4 regions of the Dactylosporangium sp. NPDC051087 genome follow, and region 3 is predicted to be linked to each of the others. Evidence: riboswitches for the same ligand, from Rfam matches in the RefSeq annotation. Region 3 holds a riboswitch; each other region holds the start of a gene.

Region 1 (3,952 bases), on a different contig from region 3:
CGGGCGGCGGCGGGCGTCGCGGCGCTTCTCGCCGTGCAGGGTCCGCGCGGCCTGGCGCAGCCCCGCCGCGAGCGGCGTGCGGCCGCCGGTGCGCAGCTCGGCGAGGCGCAGGACGCCGACCTCGTGGCTGGCCGTCGGCTCGAGGACGGCGGTGGCCTCCGCGCCGCGGAAGGTGATCATGCCGACCTTGTCCCTGCGCTGGTACGCGTCGCGCAGCAGCGACAGCACGGCGGTCTTCACGACGGTCATCCGCCGGCGGGCCGCCATGGACCCGGACGCGTCGACGACGAACAGGACCAGGTTCGCCTCCCGGCCCACCTTCACGGCCTCGCGGAGGTCGCGGGCGTGGACGCTGCGGGACCCGCGCAGCGCGGCGGCGCGGACGCTGTCGGGCAGGTGGAGGCTGACGAGCTTGCCGCCGCTGGGCTGCCGGGACCGCACGACCCTGCCGTGCCGGCCGTGGGCGGGCGAGCGGCGGCCGGCGTGGGCGCCCTGCTGCCGGTTGGCGCGGCCGCCGATCTTCAGCAGCCGGGTCTTGTACGGCGCCTGCGCGAACGCCAGCTCCCCTGCGGGCTGCGTGGCCGGCTGCCCGGACGACCCGGTGTCGCCCTGTTCCGGCGCGGCGGTGTCGTCCGATCCAGACGTATCCGAAATGTCGGGCGAGGTGGAGGTGCCTGAAGAGGGGCGGGACGGAGGCCGGTCGGCGCCCCCGGAGGGTTGGGACGGAGGCCGGCCGTCGCCTTCTCCGGCGGACAGATCCGGAGTGTCGGAAATATCGGGCGACGGGTCGTCCGGCCCAGGGGGTGGATCCCGCGGGGGCGGGCCACCGGCGTCGGGATCCTCGTCGGGATCGTCGTCGGGGCCGTTGAGCTCCTGGTCGAGGATCTCCTCGAGGCGTTCCTGGTCGGCGCCCGGCGGGTCGAGCGGGTCGCGGCGGCGGCGGTGCGGGAGGGCGAGCCTCGCCGCGTCGCGCAGGTCGTCCTTCGTCACGACCGTCCGGCCGTGCCAGGCGGCCAGGGCCACCGCGGTGCGGGCCACGACGATGTCGGCGCGCAGGCCGTCCACCCGGTACGCCAGGCAGATCCGCGCGATCCGGTCCAGCTGCCGGTCGGGCAGCGTCACCGCCGGCAGCGCCCGCCGCGCCTCGGCGATCCGGGCGGCGAGGGCCGCGTCCTCCTCCGTGTAGCGCGCCGCGAAGGTGTCGGGGTCCAGTTCGTACGCCAGCCGCCGCCGCACGACCTCGGCCCTGGGCGCCGCCGTGGCGGGCGCGGCGACGCCGACGACCAGGCCGAACCGGTCGACGAGCTGCGGGCGTGGCTCGCCCTCCTCCGGGTTCATGGTGCCGACGAGGAGGAAGCGGGCGGCGTGCTTGACGGAGACGCCGTCGCGCTCGACGTGGGCGCGGCCCATCGCGGCCGCGTCGAGGAGCAGGTCGACGAGGTGGTCGGGCAGGAGGTTGACCTCGTCGACGTAGAGGACACCGCGGTGCGCGGCGGCGAGCAGGCCCGGCTCATAGGCCTTGACCCCGTCGCCGAGGGCGCGCTGCAGGTCGAGGGTGCCGACGACCCGGTCCTCGGTGGCGCCGACGGGCAGCTCGACCAGCGCGGACCGGCGCCGGGCGGCGGGCGCGTCCAGGGAGTGCGGGCCGTCCGGGCAGGACCGGTCGGGGGCGGCGGGGTCGCAGGCGAAGCGGCAGCCGGCGACGACGTCGACCTCGGGAAGCAGCGTGGCCAGCCCCCGCACGACGGTCGACTTGGCGGTGCCCTTCTCGCCCCGGACGAGGACCCCGCCGATCGCCGGGGACACGGCCGTGAGCAGCAGGGCGAGGCGCAGGTCTGGCAGGCCGACCACGGCCGAGAACGGATACGGCGACGTCACGGGCACATCCTTATCGAGCGGGTCCGCGCCCGCTGGGTCAACAAGCACGAGCGGCTGGAGTGTCTGACTTCCCGGGTCGCCGCCGTGGCCCGTGTGCTGGACGGAGGCTCCCCGGTCACAGTGGCGGGACCGTCCCAGACTCGCACTGGGTTCCTCCCTGTGGCCGCTCGGGGTTCATCGTGTCCCACGGCTCCCAGTGACGTCAACGTGACCCAAATCCTTCGGGCCGGGCACGACCGGCCGAACAGATGACGTGTGGGCGGGCTCAGCGCACCGGGCGCCGGCGGACCCGCGCCGCGTCCTGGCACGCGTGCGCGGCGTCGCGGACACCGTCCTGGGGCCCGTCCTGGGTGTCGTCCTGGCCCTTGGTCTGCTGGTGGCGTCGGTACACCGGACGCTGCCGCCGCTCGCACCGGAGACCAGCGTCGCCCCGCCCGGCACCAGGGCCATGTGGCTGTGGGACCGGGCGCCGCCGGAGACCGTCGTGGCCTGGGCGAACGCCCACTCGGTGTCGACGATCTTCGCGTACTACGACCCGCGCGCCGACGTCACGGAGCTGACCCGGCTCCGCGCGCTGTGCGACGACGCCGGGATCACGCTCGACGCGCTCGGCGGCGAGCCGGACTGGACGACGGACCACGCGACCGCGCTCGCGTGGGCCCGCGCCGCCGCCGCGACCGGACTGTTCCGGGGGCTGCACGTCGACGTCGAGCCCTACCTGCTGCCCACGTGGCAGCAGGAGCAGGCGGTGCTCGTGCCGCAGCTGCTGCGGCTGCTCGACGAGCTGGCGCAGGTCGGGCCGCCCCTCGAGCTGGACGTGCCGTTCTGGCTGCCCACCGTGCAGGTCGGCGGGGAGAACCTGGCCGACGCCGTGCTCGCCCGGGTCGACGGCGTCACGGTGATGAGCTACCGCAACACCGCCACCGGCGGCAACTCCATGCTCGGCGTCGCCGACGACCTGCTGCGCCGCGCCGGGGAGGCGGCGAAACCGGCCCGGCTCGGCGCGGAGACGCAGGCGCTCGGCGACTGCGCCTACTGCACCTTCCACGGCGGCACCGACAGCGCCATGCGGGCCACGCTCAGCGACGTCGACCGTGCGGCGCAGCGCTACGCCGCGTTCGAGGGAATCGCGGTGCACCAGTACGACACCTGGATAGCGCTCACCGGCTAGCTCAACACGCTCCCCGAGCCGCCGATCAGGCAGACGTCACCAAGTCCCGACAGAGAAGGACCTCTCCGATGCGCCGTTCAGCCTCCATCGCTCTCGCCTGCGCCGCCGGTGCGGCCGCCATCCTGCCCGCCGCCGCGCCGGCCAGCGCCGCGACCCCCGGCCTCGGGCTGACCATCCCGCTGCTCGCGCCGATGGTGCTGGGTCAGACGGGCTGGGTGAGCACCCTGTGGGGCGCGGCGGCCGACATCTGCAACGTCAAGGTCACCGCCTCGGGGCCCGGCGTCTCCGTCAACTACCCCACGAACACGAAGACCTACTCGTCGCTGTCGAAGGGCGACTCGCTCTCGGCCGGCAGCGTCGACTACGCGGCGTTCAACATCACCGTCACCTCGAACACGCTGGTCTCGCTCACGCCGATCACGCTGAACTACACGTACACCGAGAAGACCGCCGGCGCGACGACCTGCGTCGGCACCGCCCGCACCGGCAGCTCCACCGCGACCCTGCCGATCGTCCTGGTCAGCGGCGACGGCGTCGTCCAGAAGACCAGCACGGTGACCGTGCCGAAGAAGACCCCGGTGTGGAGCCAGCTGGTGTTCCAGGCCCGCCGCGGCGGCGTCGACGACCTGAAGATCACCGTCTCCGGCGGCCCCGCCGGGCTGGGCGTCAGCTACCCCGCCGACCGGACCTACACGCAGCTCAACGACGCGGCCGGCCTGCCCGTCGGCGCCGACGACTACGCGTCGGTGAAGTTCGACGCCACGAACGTCGCCGCCGGCACCTACACGCTCACCGTGAAGCTCAACTACGGCACCACCGTCGACACCAACCCGCTGACGCTCGTCGTCGCATAGCCACCTCCTCCTCGCGCAAGGAAAGGGCCTCGTCATGATCCGCTCCAGA
Region 2 (3,952 bases), on a different contig from region 3:
ACGCGTTGATCCGCAAGGTCGACGGCCTGTCCGACCAGGACGCGCGCACGACTTCGACCGTGAGCTCACTGTCGTTGCTGAGCCTGCTGAAGCACTCCGCCGTCTGGGAGCGGAGATGGTTTCAGATCATCTTCGCGGGGCGGGACTTCCCGCACGAGTGGCCGGCGGTGGCGGACGAAGACCGGGACGCCACCTTCGCGCTCAGCGACGACGACACGGTGCAGAGCGTCGTGGCGTACTACCTGGAGCAGATCGCGGCGTCCCGGGAGATCTTCGCCGGCGCCGACCTCGACACGCGATGCGCACGGTCGGACCTGGTCGACGAGAACCTGCGCTGGCTGGCGATGCACCTGATCCAGGAGACAGCGCGCCACGCCGGCCATGCCGACATCATCCGCGAGGCCATCGACGGCAGCCGCGGACTCTGAGCAGTGCCGCTGAACCTTCGTGCCTCCGCCCGCGCGATCATCCTCGACGAGGACGACCGCGTCCTGCTCTGTCGATTCGTCTTCCCCCACCCGGCGGTCCCGCACGGAGCACAGGCCGTGTGGGCCGCCCCAGGCGGCGGCATAGAACCAGGTGAGGACGGGCTGTCCGCGCTTCGCCGCGAGCTGCGGGAGGAAACCGGCCTGGTCACCGCCGCCGATCCGCCGCACGTCTGGCATCAGGTGATCGTCAGCGCGGATCACGCGCCGGGCTTCTACGGCGTCGTCAACGACTACTTCCTCGTCCGCACCGACCACTTCGAACCGCAAGGCCAGCTCACCGACGAGCAGCTCGCCGCTGATGAGCACCTCGCCGGCTTTCGATGGTGGCGGCTCGCCGAGATCGCCGGCTACACCGGACCTGACCTGTTCTCGCCCCGTGACCTCGCCACACCGCTGACCGACCTGCTCACCTTCGGGACACCCTCCGCCCCGATCGCCCTCGGCTTATGAAGACCACCGGTCGCTGAAATCCGCGCTGCACCCAGGTCAGCGAACCCTTGCCGGGCAGAGCCAACCGACCCCAGAGCTGCCGATCTCATTGTCTGCCGGCTCGGCCTGCTACCACTAGCGGCTCCTGTTGCGTTTAGGGGTCGTCACGGGAACAGCCCCTGGGTCGGCTGGGGGACTGGATTCACTGCAAGAGGCATTGCGGCAATTGCCCTCGCGCTCGTGGCTGCTGCAACTACGATCGCCCCGATGGACTCCGACCGTGCCGACCGCACGCAAGCCAACTCGGTTGCGCAGGCCGAGTCAGTGCCGCCGTGGCTGCTCAGGGGCGCGCGCCCCGAGGTCGACGCCGCAGTCACGGCACCGATGGCCGTACCCTCGCTGCGCAGCGAGGCGGGCGGTCGTCTCGTCGATCGGGTGACGGCGTTCGCGCAGCGCATCGCGCCGACCGGCAGCAAGCGTCTCTCGGCAGAGCAGTACCCGGACCTCCAGGCCGCAACGGCGAAGTTCGGCACCGGGGCTGTGCAGCTCACCGTCACCGTGCAGCAACTCCAGACGCCGATCTACCTCACGGACCTCACGCTGGGATTCCCGGAGGATGTCTACCAGGAGTGGCCGAACGGCGTGCAGGTCGTGACGGTGCGCCACGCAATGCCGGACACGTTCCAACTCATCGCGGTACGAGGCAAGGGCGTGCAGCTCACGGTGTCCGTCACCGCAAGGACGCCGAGCGAGCAGAAGCCTGACCTGCTGGCCCCGTGGGCCGGCGCAGAGCAGTTCGTCCAGCGCTTCAGGGACGTCGCGAGCGACACGGCCATCGACGCCTTCGCCGCGGCGTAGTGGTGCAGGCGACACGCCGCTACACCATCTGGTGTTGCGCATTCAGCACCGCACCCATATATGGTGTTCCCTGCAGCTGGTTCGGCCGCTCTTCGGGGCGGTCGTGGCAACAGGGAACCCGGTGTGAATCCGGGACTGCCCCGCAGCGGTAAGTGGGAACGACCGCCGTCAACGAAGCACTGGACCGCGAGGTCTGGGAAGCGACGGCCAGTAGGTGGCGCCGGAAGGCGTCGCGCCCGCGAGTCCGAAGACCTGCCAGCGCACCGCACGCCGTCCGGTGTGCGGTGGTCGGATGCCGCGCGGGACGGCTGACGCCATCGCCGGGTGCGCCTCGCGTGCGCCTTTCTGTGGCGGCTTTCCCCTGCGCTCGTCCGACGTCGTCGGAGTTCGTGACGAGGGGGACACATGACGGTGACGCAGGACCAGGCCGGTCAGCGGGCGCCTGAGCAGCGGCGGCACGCGATGCAGGTGCGCAAACGCAACGGCGACCTGGAGCCGGTCGACGTCAACAAGATCGTGAAGGCGGTCGAGCGGTGGGTCGCCGACCTCGACGAGGTCGACCCGCTGCGCGTGGCGACGAAGACGATCAGCGGCCTGTACGACGGTGCGACGACGGCCGAGCTGGACAAGCTGTCGATCCAGACCGCGGCCGAGCTGATCGGTGAGGAGCCGCAGTACTCGCGGCTCGCCGCCCGGCTCCTGGCCGCGTACGTCGACAAGGAGGTCCGCGGCCAGGGCGTCGCCAGCTTCAGCCAAGCGGTCCGGTACGCGCACCAGCAGGGCCTGATCAGCGACGCCACCGCGGCGTTCGTGGCCCGTAACGCCCGTAAGCTCGACGACGCCGTCGACCTGGACGGGGACCTGCGGTTCGAGTACTTCGGGCTGCGGACGGTCGCCGACCGGTACCTGCTGCGCCATCCGCAGACGCGGCTGGTGGTGGAGACGCCGCAGTACTGGCTGCTGCGCGTCGCCTGCGGGCTGTCCACGACGCCGGCCGAGGCGATCGGCTTCTACCGGCTCATGTCGTCCCTCGCGTACCTGCCGAGCTCGCCGACGCTGTTCAACTCCGGCACCGCGCACACCCAGATGTCGTCCTGCTTCCTGGTCGACTCGCCCCGCGACGAGCTGGACTCGATCTACGAGCGGTACCACCAGGTCGCGAAGCTGTCGAAGTTCTCCGGCGGGATCGGCATCTCCTGGACGCGGGTCCGCGGCCGGGGCGCGCTCATCCGCGGCACCAACGGCAGGTCCAACGGGATCGTGCCGTTCCTGAAGACGCTCGACGCCGGGGTCGCCGCCGTGAACCAGGGCGGCCGGCGCAAGGGCGCCGCGTGCGTGTACCTGGAGCCGTGGCATCCGGACATCGAGGAGTTCCTGGAGCTGCGGGACAACACCGGCGAGGAGTCCCGGCGCACCCACAACCTCAACCTGGCCAACTGGATTCCGGACGAGTTCATGCGCCGGGTCGAGGCCGACGCCGACTGGTCGCTCATCGACCCGTCCGACGCGCCCGAGCTGCCGGACCTGTTCGGTGCGGAGTTCGACGAGGCGTACCGGGCGGCGGAGAAGCACGCCGTGAAGACCGTCAAGGCCCGTGACCTGTACGGCCGGATGATGCGCACCCTCGCGCAGACCGGCAACGGGTGGATGACGTTCAAGGACCGCTCCAACGCGCTGTCCAACCAGACCGGGACGCCCGGCAACACCATCCACCTGTCGAACCTGTGCACGGAGATCCTCGAGGTCAACAGCGACGACGAGACCGCCGTGTGCAACCTCGGCTCGATCAACCTCGGCGCGCACCTCACCACCGACAGCGCCGACGGCGTGGACTGGGACAAGCTGCGCGCCACCGTCCGCACCGCCGTGGTGTTCCTCGACCGGGTCATCGACATCAACTACTACCCGTCGGCGCAGGCCGCCGCGTCGAACCCGCGCTGGCGACCCGTCGGGCTCGGGCTGATGGGCCTGCAGGACGCGTTCTTCACGCTGCGGTTGCCGTTCGACTCACCCGCCGCCCGCGAGCTGTCCACCCGCGTGCAGGAGGAGATCTACCTCACCGCCCTCGAAGCATCGGCGGACCTGGCGGAGCGGTTCGGGCCGCACCCCGCGTACGCCGAGACCCGCGCCGCCGGCGGCGAACTGCATCCCGACCTGTGGGGCGCACCCACCAGCGG
Region 3 (3,952 bases):
ACGGGCGCGGCGGCGACGATCCGGGCCGCCTTGACCGTCACGAGCTCGGGGTCGCCGGGGCCGAGCCCGACGCCGTACAGCCGACCCGTCACCGCTGCACTGTCCACTGTGGTCATTCCTTCTCGTCCGCGATGGCGTTGACGGCGGCGGCCGTCATCGCGCTGCCGCCCCGGCGGCCGTGCACGACCAGGTGCGGCAGGTCGGTGGCGGCGAGCGCCACCTTCGACTCGGCCGCGCCGATGAACCCGACGGGGATGCCCAGCACCGCCGCGGGCCGGGGCGCGCCGGCCGCGATCATCTCGAGGAGCCGGAACAGGGCCGTGGGCGCGTTGCCGACGGCGACGACGGCGCCGCCGAGGCGGTCGCCCCACAGGTCGAGCGCGGCGGCGCTGCGGGTGGTGCCCAGCCGCTCGGCGAGGGCGGGGACGCGCGGGTCGCGCAGCGTGCACAGGACCTCGTTGTCGCGGGGCAGCCGGGCGCGGGTGACGCCGGAGGCGACCATCTCGGCGTCGCAGAGGACGGGGGCACCGTCGCGGAGGGCGGCGCGCGCGAGCCGCACCACGTCGCCGCCGTGCCCCACGTCGGCGGCCAGGTCGACCATCCCGCACGCGTGGATCATGCGGACGGTGACCTGGGCGACGTCGGCGGGCAGCCCGGACAGGTCGGCCTCGGCGCGGATCGTCGCGAACGACCGCCGGTAGATCTCCGCACCGTCCTTCACGTAGTCGTAAGCGGTCACGACGTCACCTCCGCTGCGCTCCGGCGCCGCCGCGCCCCGAGACTGCACCCATGGTGACCAGCCACTCCGCTGCGCTCCGGGCCGGTCACGACACGACCTGGTAGCCGTCGGCGGTCGCGAGCATCTCCACGTGCCTTCCCTTCGGTGCGCCGCAGCGCCGTTCGCAGCCGATCCAGTGCACCGGCAGCGCGTGGTCGAGGCCACCCGCGACGGCGGCCCGGGCGTCGGCCCGCACGTCGGCGAGGGCCTTGGCGCAGCCCGGGCGGCCGGCGCACGCGGTGACCCCGACCCATGGCGAGGCGGGGTCGGTGACCAGCCCGGCCGCCGTCAGCAGGGTCTCGACCGCTCCAGCTTCATCGACCGGCACGTCGGGCACCACGACGGTCCGCCACGGCGTGACGATGATCTCTCCCGGCGAGGCCGCGACGAGTGCCGCCGACTGCTCCTGCGTCAGCAGCCCGAGTGGTACGACCACCGTCAGCGCGACCTGTCCACCGGCCTGCGGTGTCCGGCCGACGACCGGCCCGGCGCCGCCGTCGTGGCGACCGGCGCCCGGCTCGACGGTGGCGTCCAGCCGGGCCGCGACCCGGGCCGGGCCGTCGGTCAGCTCCGCCAGGCGCCACGCGGTGCCGCCCTGCGCGGCGCGCTCCGCCAGGAACGCCCGGGCCGCCGCGAGCAGCAGCCCGGCGGGATCGTCCCAGGTCCGGGCCGCGGCCTGGCCGGCCGGGCCACCGCGGGTCCGGGCCGCGGCCGTGGTGGGGGTGCCGGCGAGCAGGAGGCGGTCGCCGTGGAGGCCGACGTCGCCGCCGAGCGGGGACACGTCGCCGCGGCCGTCGTCGAGCGTCGCCAGGAAGCGGCCCGGCAGCGCGGCGAGGGACGGGTCGGCGCACAGGCCGGCGTCGAACGCGGCCACCACCGGCCGCACGTCCACGAGCCCGGCGCCGTCGCGGCCGCTGAGCGGGCTGGCGATGATGTTGCGCACCCGCTCGTGGGTGTCCGACGGCAGGAGCCCCGCCTGCGACAGCCGCGCGGCGAGCTCCAGCTCCGCGCCCGGCCGCAGCGCCCTGACCTGCACGTTCCCCCGGGAGGTGAGCTCCAGCGCGGGGTCGCCGAGGTCGGCGGCGGCGGCCCGGAGCACGGCCAGGCCCTCGACGGGCAGCCGCCCGCCGGGCAGCCGGACGCGGGCGAGGCCACCGTCGGCCGCCGGGTGGACCTGCACGGCGCCGGGGCACCGGTCCGGGGCGTCGCGTCCGCTGGCAGCCTGCACGCGCCGGATACTACTGCGCAGCGCTTCGCTTGACTCAAGTCTGCGCCGACCGGCAGAGTTGGCGGTGCTGTAACGGCGACGTGTGGAGGAAGCCGGTGAGAGTCCGGCGCGGTCCCGCCACTGTGACCGGGGAGCGAGTTTCCGACGGAGGCCACTGGGCGCGAGCCTGGGAAGGCGCGGGGACGAGCGCCGATCCGGGAGCCAGGAGACTCTCCGCCGCCGGACCTTTCCCGACCGACTTGGGGCGCGGACCCCGAGGGAGGACCCCGGCGTGATCCTGCTGTTGTCGACGTCCGACACCGACCTGCTCAGCGCCCGTGCGAGCGGCGCGGACTTCCGGCTGGCCAACCCGTCCCGCACCGCGGTGGAGGACCTGCCCGCCCTCGCCGAGGGCGCGGACCTGGTCGTCGTGCGGTTCCTGGGCGGCTACCGGGACTGGCAGGAGGGCTTCGACACGCTGCTGCGGCTGCCGGCGCCGGTGGTCCTGCTCGGCGGCGAGGCGCTGCCCGACGCGGAGCTGATGCGGCACTCCACCGTGCCCGCCGGCGTCGCGGCCGAGGCGCACGCCTACTTCACCGAGGGCGGCCCGGCCAACCTGGCCGAGCTGCACCACTTCCTGTCCGACACCGTCCTGCTCACCGGTCACGGCTTCGCCCCGCCGGCGACCACGCCCACCTGGGGTCTCCTGCCGAGGGAGAGCACGGCCGAGGGGCCGACGGTCGGGATCATCTACTACCGGGCGCACCACCTCGCCGGCAACACCGCGTTCGTGGAGACGCTGTGCGAGGCGGTGCAGGACGCCGGCGGGCGGCCGCTGCCCGTGTTCGCCTCCTCGCTGCGGTCCGCCCCGGCGGAGCTGCTCGACACGCTGCGGCAGGCCGACGCGCTGGTCGTCACCGTCCTCGCCGCGGGCGGCACCCGCCCCGCGGACGCGCAGGCCGGCGGCGAGGAGGAGGCGTGGGACGTCGGCGCCCTCGCCGCGCTCGACGTGCCGATCCTGCAGGGCCTGTGCCTGACCAGCTCCCGCGACACCTGGGACGCCAACGACGACGGGCTGTCGCCGCTGGACACGGCCACGCAGGTCGCGATCCCCGAGTTCGACGGCCGGATCATCACGGTGCCGTTCTCGTTCAAGGAGATCGACGCCGACGGGCTCACCGTCTACGTCGCCGACCGGGAGCGGGCCGGGCGGGTCGCCGGGATCGCGGTCGGGCACGCCCGGCTGCGCCACCTCGCCCCCGCCGACCGCAGGATCGTGCTGATGCTCAGCGCGTATCCGACGAAGCACGCCCGCATCGGCAACGCCGTCGGCCTCGACACGCCCGCGAGCGTGGTGCGGCTCCTCGACGCCATGCACGCCCAGGGGTATGTGGGCGCGGACGGGTTCCCGAAGGACGGCGACGCGCTGATGCACACGCTCATCGCCGCCGGTGGGCAGGACGTCGACTGGCTCACCGAGGAGCAGCTGCGCGGCAACCCCGTCCGCATCTCCGCCGAGCGGTACCGGACCTGGTTCCGGACCCTGCCGGACGACCTGCGCGAGGAGATGGAGCGGCACTGGGGCCCGGCGCCCGGTGAGCTGTTCGTCGACACGTCCCGCGACCCCGCCGGCGAGATCGTCCTCGCCGCGCTGCGCGAGGGCAACGTCGTGGTCATGGTGCAGCCGCCGCGCGGCTTCGGGGAGAACCCCGTAGCGATCTACCACGACCCCGACCTGCCGCCGAGCCACCACTACCTGGCCGCCTACCGGTGGCTCGCCGACGAGTTCGGCGCCCACGCCGTCGTGCACGTCGGCAAGCACGGCAACCTCGAATGGCTGCCCGGCAAGACCGTCGGCATGTCCGCGTCCTGCGGCGCCGACGCGGCCCTGGGCAACCTGCCGCTGATCTACCCGTTCCTGGTCAACGACCCGGGCGAGGGCACCCAGGCGAAGCGCCGCGCGCACG
Region 4 (3,952 bases), on a different contig from region 3:
CCGAAAGCTGCGAGGCATGCCAGTGACGACCATTCCCGCCCCACGCATCGGGACCCGGCACATGCTGCTGGACCCCGGCATGGACCTGACCCTGCGGCCGATGCGGTACCCGCAGTTCTTCGACCGGTTCAAAGACGCGATCAAGAACACGTGGACGGTCGAGGAGGTCGACCTGCACAGCGACCTCGCCGACCTGTCCAAGCTGTCGGCGGCAGAGCGGCACCTCGTGTCGCGGCTGGTCGCGTTCTTCGCCACCGGCGACACCATCGTCGCGAACAACCTCGTGCTCAACCTGTACCAGCACATCAACAGCCCCGAAGGACGGCTCTACCTCTCCCGGCAGCTGTTCGAGGAGGCCGTGCACGTCCAGTTCTACCTGAACCTGCTCGACACGTACGTCTCCGACGAGACCGAGCGGTTCGAGGCGTTCGCCGCGGTGGAGAACATCCCGTCGATCGCGCGCAAGGCGGAGTTCTGTTTCCGCTGGATCGACTCACTCGGCGAGCTGAAGGAGCTTCGCAGCAAGGACGACCGGCGGGCGTTCCTGCTCAACCTGATCTGCTTCGCCGCCTGCATCGAGGGCCTGTTCTTCTACGGCGCCTTCGCCTACGTCTACTACCTGCGTTCCCGCGGGCTGCTGCACGGCCTCGCCTCGGGCACCAACTGGGTGTTCCGCGACGAGTCGATGCACATGGCATTCGCGTTCGACGTCGTGGACACCGTACGGGCGGAAGAACCGGACCTGTTCGACCCGCAGCTGGAAGCTCAGGTACGGCAGATGCTGTCCGAGGCGGTCGAGTGCGAGGTGCAGTTCGCCGCGGACCTCCTGGAGCAGGGCGTGTCCGGCATGTCCCTCGCCGACATGCGCGAATACCTGCAGCACGTCGCCGACCGGCGGCTCGCCACGCTCGGCATCGCGCCGCTGTACGGCAGCCGCAACCCGTTCGCGTTCATGGAACTGCAGGACGTCCAGGAACTGTCGAACTTCTTCGAACGCCGGGTGTCGGCGTACCAGGTGGGCGTGACGGGCACGGTCACCTTCGACGACGACTTCTGAGCCGCGGGTGCGCTGCTGTCCTGTCCGGCACCACCGTGCAGGACAGCAGCGACCATGTCGCGGCCGGACGATCTTGGATGCCCCGGTCCCGCACGCCGCCGGGCACCCGTACGATGGCCGGCAGTGCTGGTTCGCCTCGTTCGCAAGGACGGGGCGTCGTAAGAGGGAACCCGGTGCAAGACCGGGACTGCCCCGCAGCGGTGAGTGGGAACGACCGCCGTCAACAAAGCACTGGACCGCGAGGTCTGGGAAGCGACGGCCAGTAGGAGGCACCTGTCGGTGCCGCGCCCGCGAGTCCGAAGACCTGCCCGCACTGCGTACACCGCCGGTGTGCGCCGCCGGCGACCCCTCGGGAGGGTCAGGGCGGAAGCCGGGTGTGCCCTGTCTTCCCCTTCCCGAACGTCGCCGCGACTTCGAGGGAAGGAATCCCTGTGGTGAGCACCGCATTCGGGCAGAGCACCGTCCTGGGCTATCCGCGCATCGGCGGGAACCGGGAACTGAAGAAGGCCGTCGAGGCATATTGGGCGGGTCGCATCGACGCGGCGACCCTGGACGAGACCGCGGCAGGGCTGCGCGCGGAGGTGTGGCAGACCCTGCGCAACGCCCGGCTGGACGCGATCCCGTCCAACACGTTCTCCTACTACGACCACGTCCTGGACACCGCCGTCGCCGTCGGCGCGATCCCGGCCCGGTTCACCCGGCTCGGCCTGTCCGACCTGGACACGTACTTCGCGATGGCCAGGGGTGTCGACGCCGAACCGGCGCTGGAACTGACCAAGTGGTTCGACACCAACTACCACTACCTGGTGCCGGAGATCGACGCGGACACCGTGTTCGAGGCCAACCCGGTCAAGGCCCTCGGCGAGGTCGCGGAGGCCGGCGCCCTCGGCATCGCCACCCGCCCGGTCTTCGTCGGCCCGGCCACGTTCCTGCTTCTGGCGAAGGGTGCCGACCCGTTCGCCCGCCTCGACGACCTCGTCGAGGTGTACGCACAGATCCTCGCCGTCCTGGCCTCGACCGGCGTGCGATGGGTGCAGCTGGACGAGCCTGCGTATGTGGCGGACCGTACCCCGGCGGAGATCGACGGGCTGCGCCGCGCCTACGCCCGCCTCGGTTCGTTGACCGATCGGCCGCAGCTCTTCGTGGCCACCTACTTCGGCGAACTCGGCGACGCCCTTCCGGCGCTGCTGAGCACCCCTGTCGAGGCGATCGGTCTGGACCTTGTCGCCGGCCCCGGTGACCTTCAACGCCTCGCCGCGTCAGGGCCTCTGGTCGGCAAGACGATCGTCGCCGGACTGGTCGACGGTCACAACATCTGGCGCACCGACCTCCGTACCGCCGCAGTCCGAGGCGCTATCGTCTCCGCCCTGGCCGACCACGTCGCCGTGTCCACGTCGTGCTCGCTGCTGCACGTGCCGGTCGACCTGTCCGTCGAGACCCGGCTCGACCCTTCGCTGCACGAACGGCTCGCGTTCGCCCGGCAGAAGGTCGACGAGGTCGTCCTGCTCGGCAGGGCGGTCCGCGACGGCACCGCCCACCTGCCGGCACCGCTACCGCCGATCCCGGCCGACTGGCACAACGCATCCGTCCGCGACCGCCTCGCTGCCCTCACCCCGGCGGACCGGCGCCGCGGCCCGTACGCCGTCCGGGCCCGGGTCCAGCAGGAACGGCTGCGGCTGCCGGACCTGCCGACCACCACGATCGGGTCGTTCCCGCAGACCGCCGACCTGCGCAAAGCCCGCGCCGAACTGCGCGCCGGCACCCTGGATGCCGCCGGCTACGCCGACCGGATGCGCGACGAGGTCCAGCACGTCATCCGCCTGCAGGAAAACCTCGGCCTCGACGTCCTCGTGCACGGCGAACCAGAACGCAACGACATGGTCCAGTACTTCGGCGAGCAACTGTCCGGGTTCGCCGCCACCGACCACGGCTGGGTCCAGTCGTACGGGTCCCGCTGCGTCCGCCCACCGATCATCCACGGCGACGTGGCCCGCAAGGCACCGATGACCGTCGAGTGGTCCACCTACGCGCAGTCACTCACGCCGAAACCGGTCAAGGGCATGCTCACCGGCCCGGTCACGATCCTCGCCTGGTCGTTCGTGCGCACCGACCAGCCCCTCGCCGACACCGCCGACCAGGTCGCCCTCGCCCTGCGCGACGAATGCCTCGACCTCGAAGCCGCCGGGATCACCGTCATCCAGGTCGACGAGCCCGCTCTGCGGGAGACGCTGCCGCTGCGCAAGGCGGACCAGAAGGCGTACCTCGACTGGGCCGTCGGCTCGTTCCGTCTCGCGACCAGCGGCGTCGACGACGGCACGCAGATCCACACGCACCTGTGCTACTCCGAGTTCGGTGAGGTCATCACCGCCATCGACGCGCTGGACGCCGACGTCACCAGCATCGAGGCGTCCCGCTCCAAGATGGAGGTCCTCGACGACCTCGCCGCCATCGGTTACAGCCGCGGCGTCGGCCCCGGCGTCTGGGACATCCACTCTCCACGCGTCCCGTCCCACGACGAGGTCACCTCCTCGGTGCGCCTCGCCGCCGCCGGGGTCCCGGCCCACCGCCTGTGGGTCAATCCCGACTGCGGGCTGAAGACCCGCGACTACCCCGAGGTCGAGGCATCACTGCGGCACCTCGTCGCAGCCGCCGCCGAAGTACGCGGCAACTAACGACCCGCATTCAGGGCGGGCGCCCCACGTCGCGGCGCCCGCCCGCACCGTCCACGCACGAGATCACACGTCGGACCGGCTGCGGTCCTTGAGACGGTCGCGTTCTACGAGCAGTGCGGGTGGCAGCAGCTGAGTACGGCTGCCGGTAGCGTCATCTACGCGTCCACGCTGTGTCCACCGACGACCAGCTCGCCGCTGATGAGCACTTCGCCGGCGTTCGATG

What was found. Region 3 has a riboswitch for cobalamin ahead of cobN (cobaltochelatase subunit CobN). Riboswitches for the same ligand answer to the same signal wherever they lie in the genome.
Region 1: linked by a shared signal. The riboswitch ahead of ACZ6TV_RS41640 (VWA domain-containing protein) and the one ahead of cobN (cobaltochelatase subunit CobN) in region 3 are both predicted to bind cobalamin.
Region 2: linked by a shared signal. The riboswitch ahead of ACZ6TV_RS52875 (ribonucleoside-diphosphate reductase subunit alpha) and the one ahead of cobN (cobaltochelatase subunit CobN) in region 3 are both predicted to bind cobalamin.
Region 4: linked by a shared signal. The riboswitch ahead of metE (5-methyltetrahydropteroyltriglutamate--homocysteine S-methyltransferase) and the one ahead of cobN (cobaltochelatase subunit CobN) in region 3 are both predicted to bind cobalamin.

Annotation. Positions count from the first base shown of each region.
Region 1 is NZ_JBVJIJ010000028.1:18,507-22,458, forward strand. Features, by position in the region: gene ACZ6TV_RS41640 (VWA domain-containing protein) at 1-1,878, opposite strand, end outside; cobalamin riboswitch at 1,914-2,061, opposite strand; gene ACZ6TV_RS41645 (hypothetical protein) at 2,189-3,049, shown strand; gene ACZ6TV_RS41650 (hypothetical protein) at 3,118-3,903, shown strand; gene ACZ6TV_RS41655 (hypothetical protein) at 3,938-3,952, shown strand, end outside.
Region 2 is NZ_JBVJIJ010000055.1:33,114-37,065, forward strand. Features, by position in the region: gene ACZ6TV_RS52860 (DinB family protein) at 1-428, shown strand, start outside; gene ACZ6TV_RS52865 (NUDIX hydrolase) at 432-938, shown strand; gene ACZ6TV_RS52870 (hypothetical protein) at 1,185-1,775, shown strand; cobalamin riboswitch at 1,836-2,049, shown strand; gene ACZ6TV_RS52875 (ribonucleoside-diphosphate reductase subunit alpha) at 2,181-3,952, shown strand, end outside.
Region 3 is NZ_JBVJIJ010000020.1:260,834-264,785, forward strand. Features, by position in the region: gene ACZ6TV_RS34910 (precorrin-2 C(20)-methyltransferase) at 1-92, opposite strand, end outside; gene ACZ6TV_RS34915 (precorrin-8X methylmutase) at 113-739, opposite strand; gene ACZ6TV_RS34920 (precorrin-3B synthase) at 825-2,006, opposite strand; cobalamin riboswitch at 2,043-2,238, shown strand; gene cobN (cobaltochelatase subunit CobN) at 2,278-3,952, shown strand, end outside.
Region 4 is NZ_JBVJIJ010000055.1:37,677-41,628, forward strand. Features, by position in the region: gene ACZ6TV_RS52875 (ribonucleoside-diphosphate reductase subunit alpha) at 1-26, shown strand, start outside; gene ACZ6TV_RS52880 (ribonucleotide-diphosphate reductase subunit beta) at 17-1,057, shown strand; cobalamin riboswitch at 1,168-1,383, shown strand; gene metE (5-methyltetrahydropteroyltriglutamate--homocysteine S-methyltransferase) at 1,492-3,729, shown strand.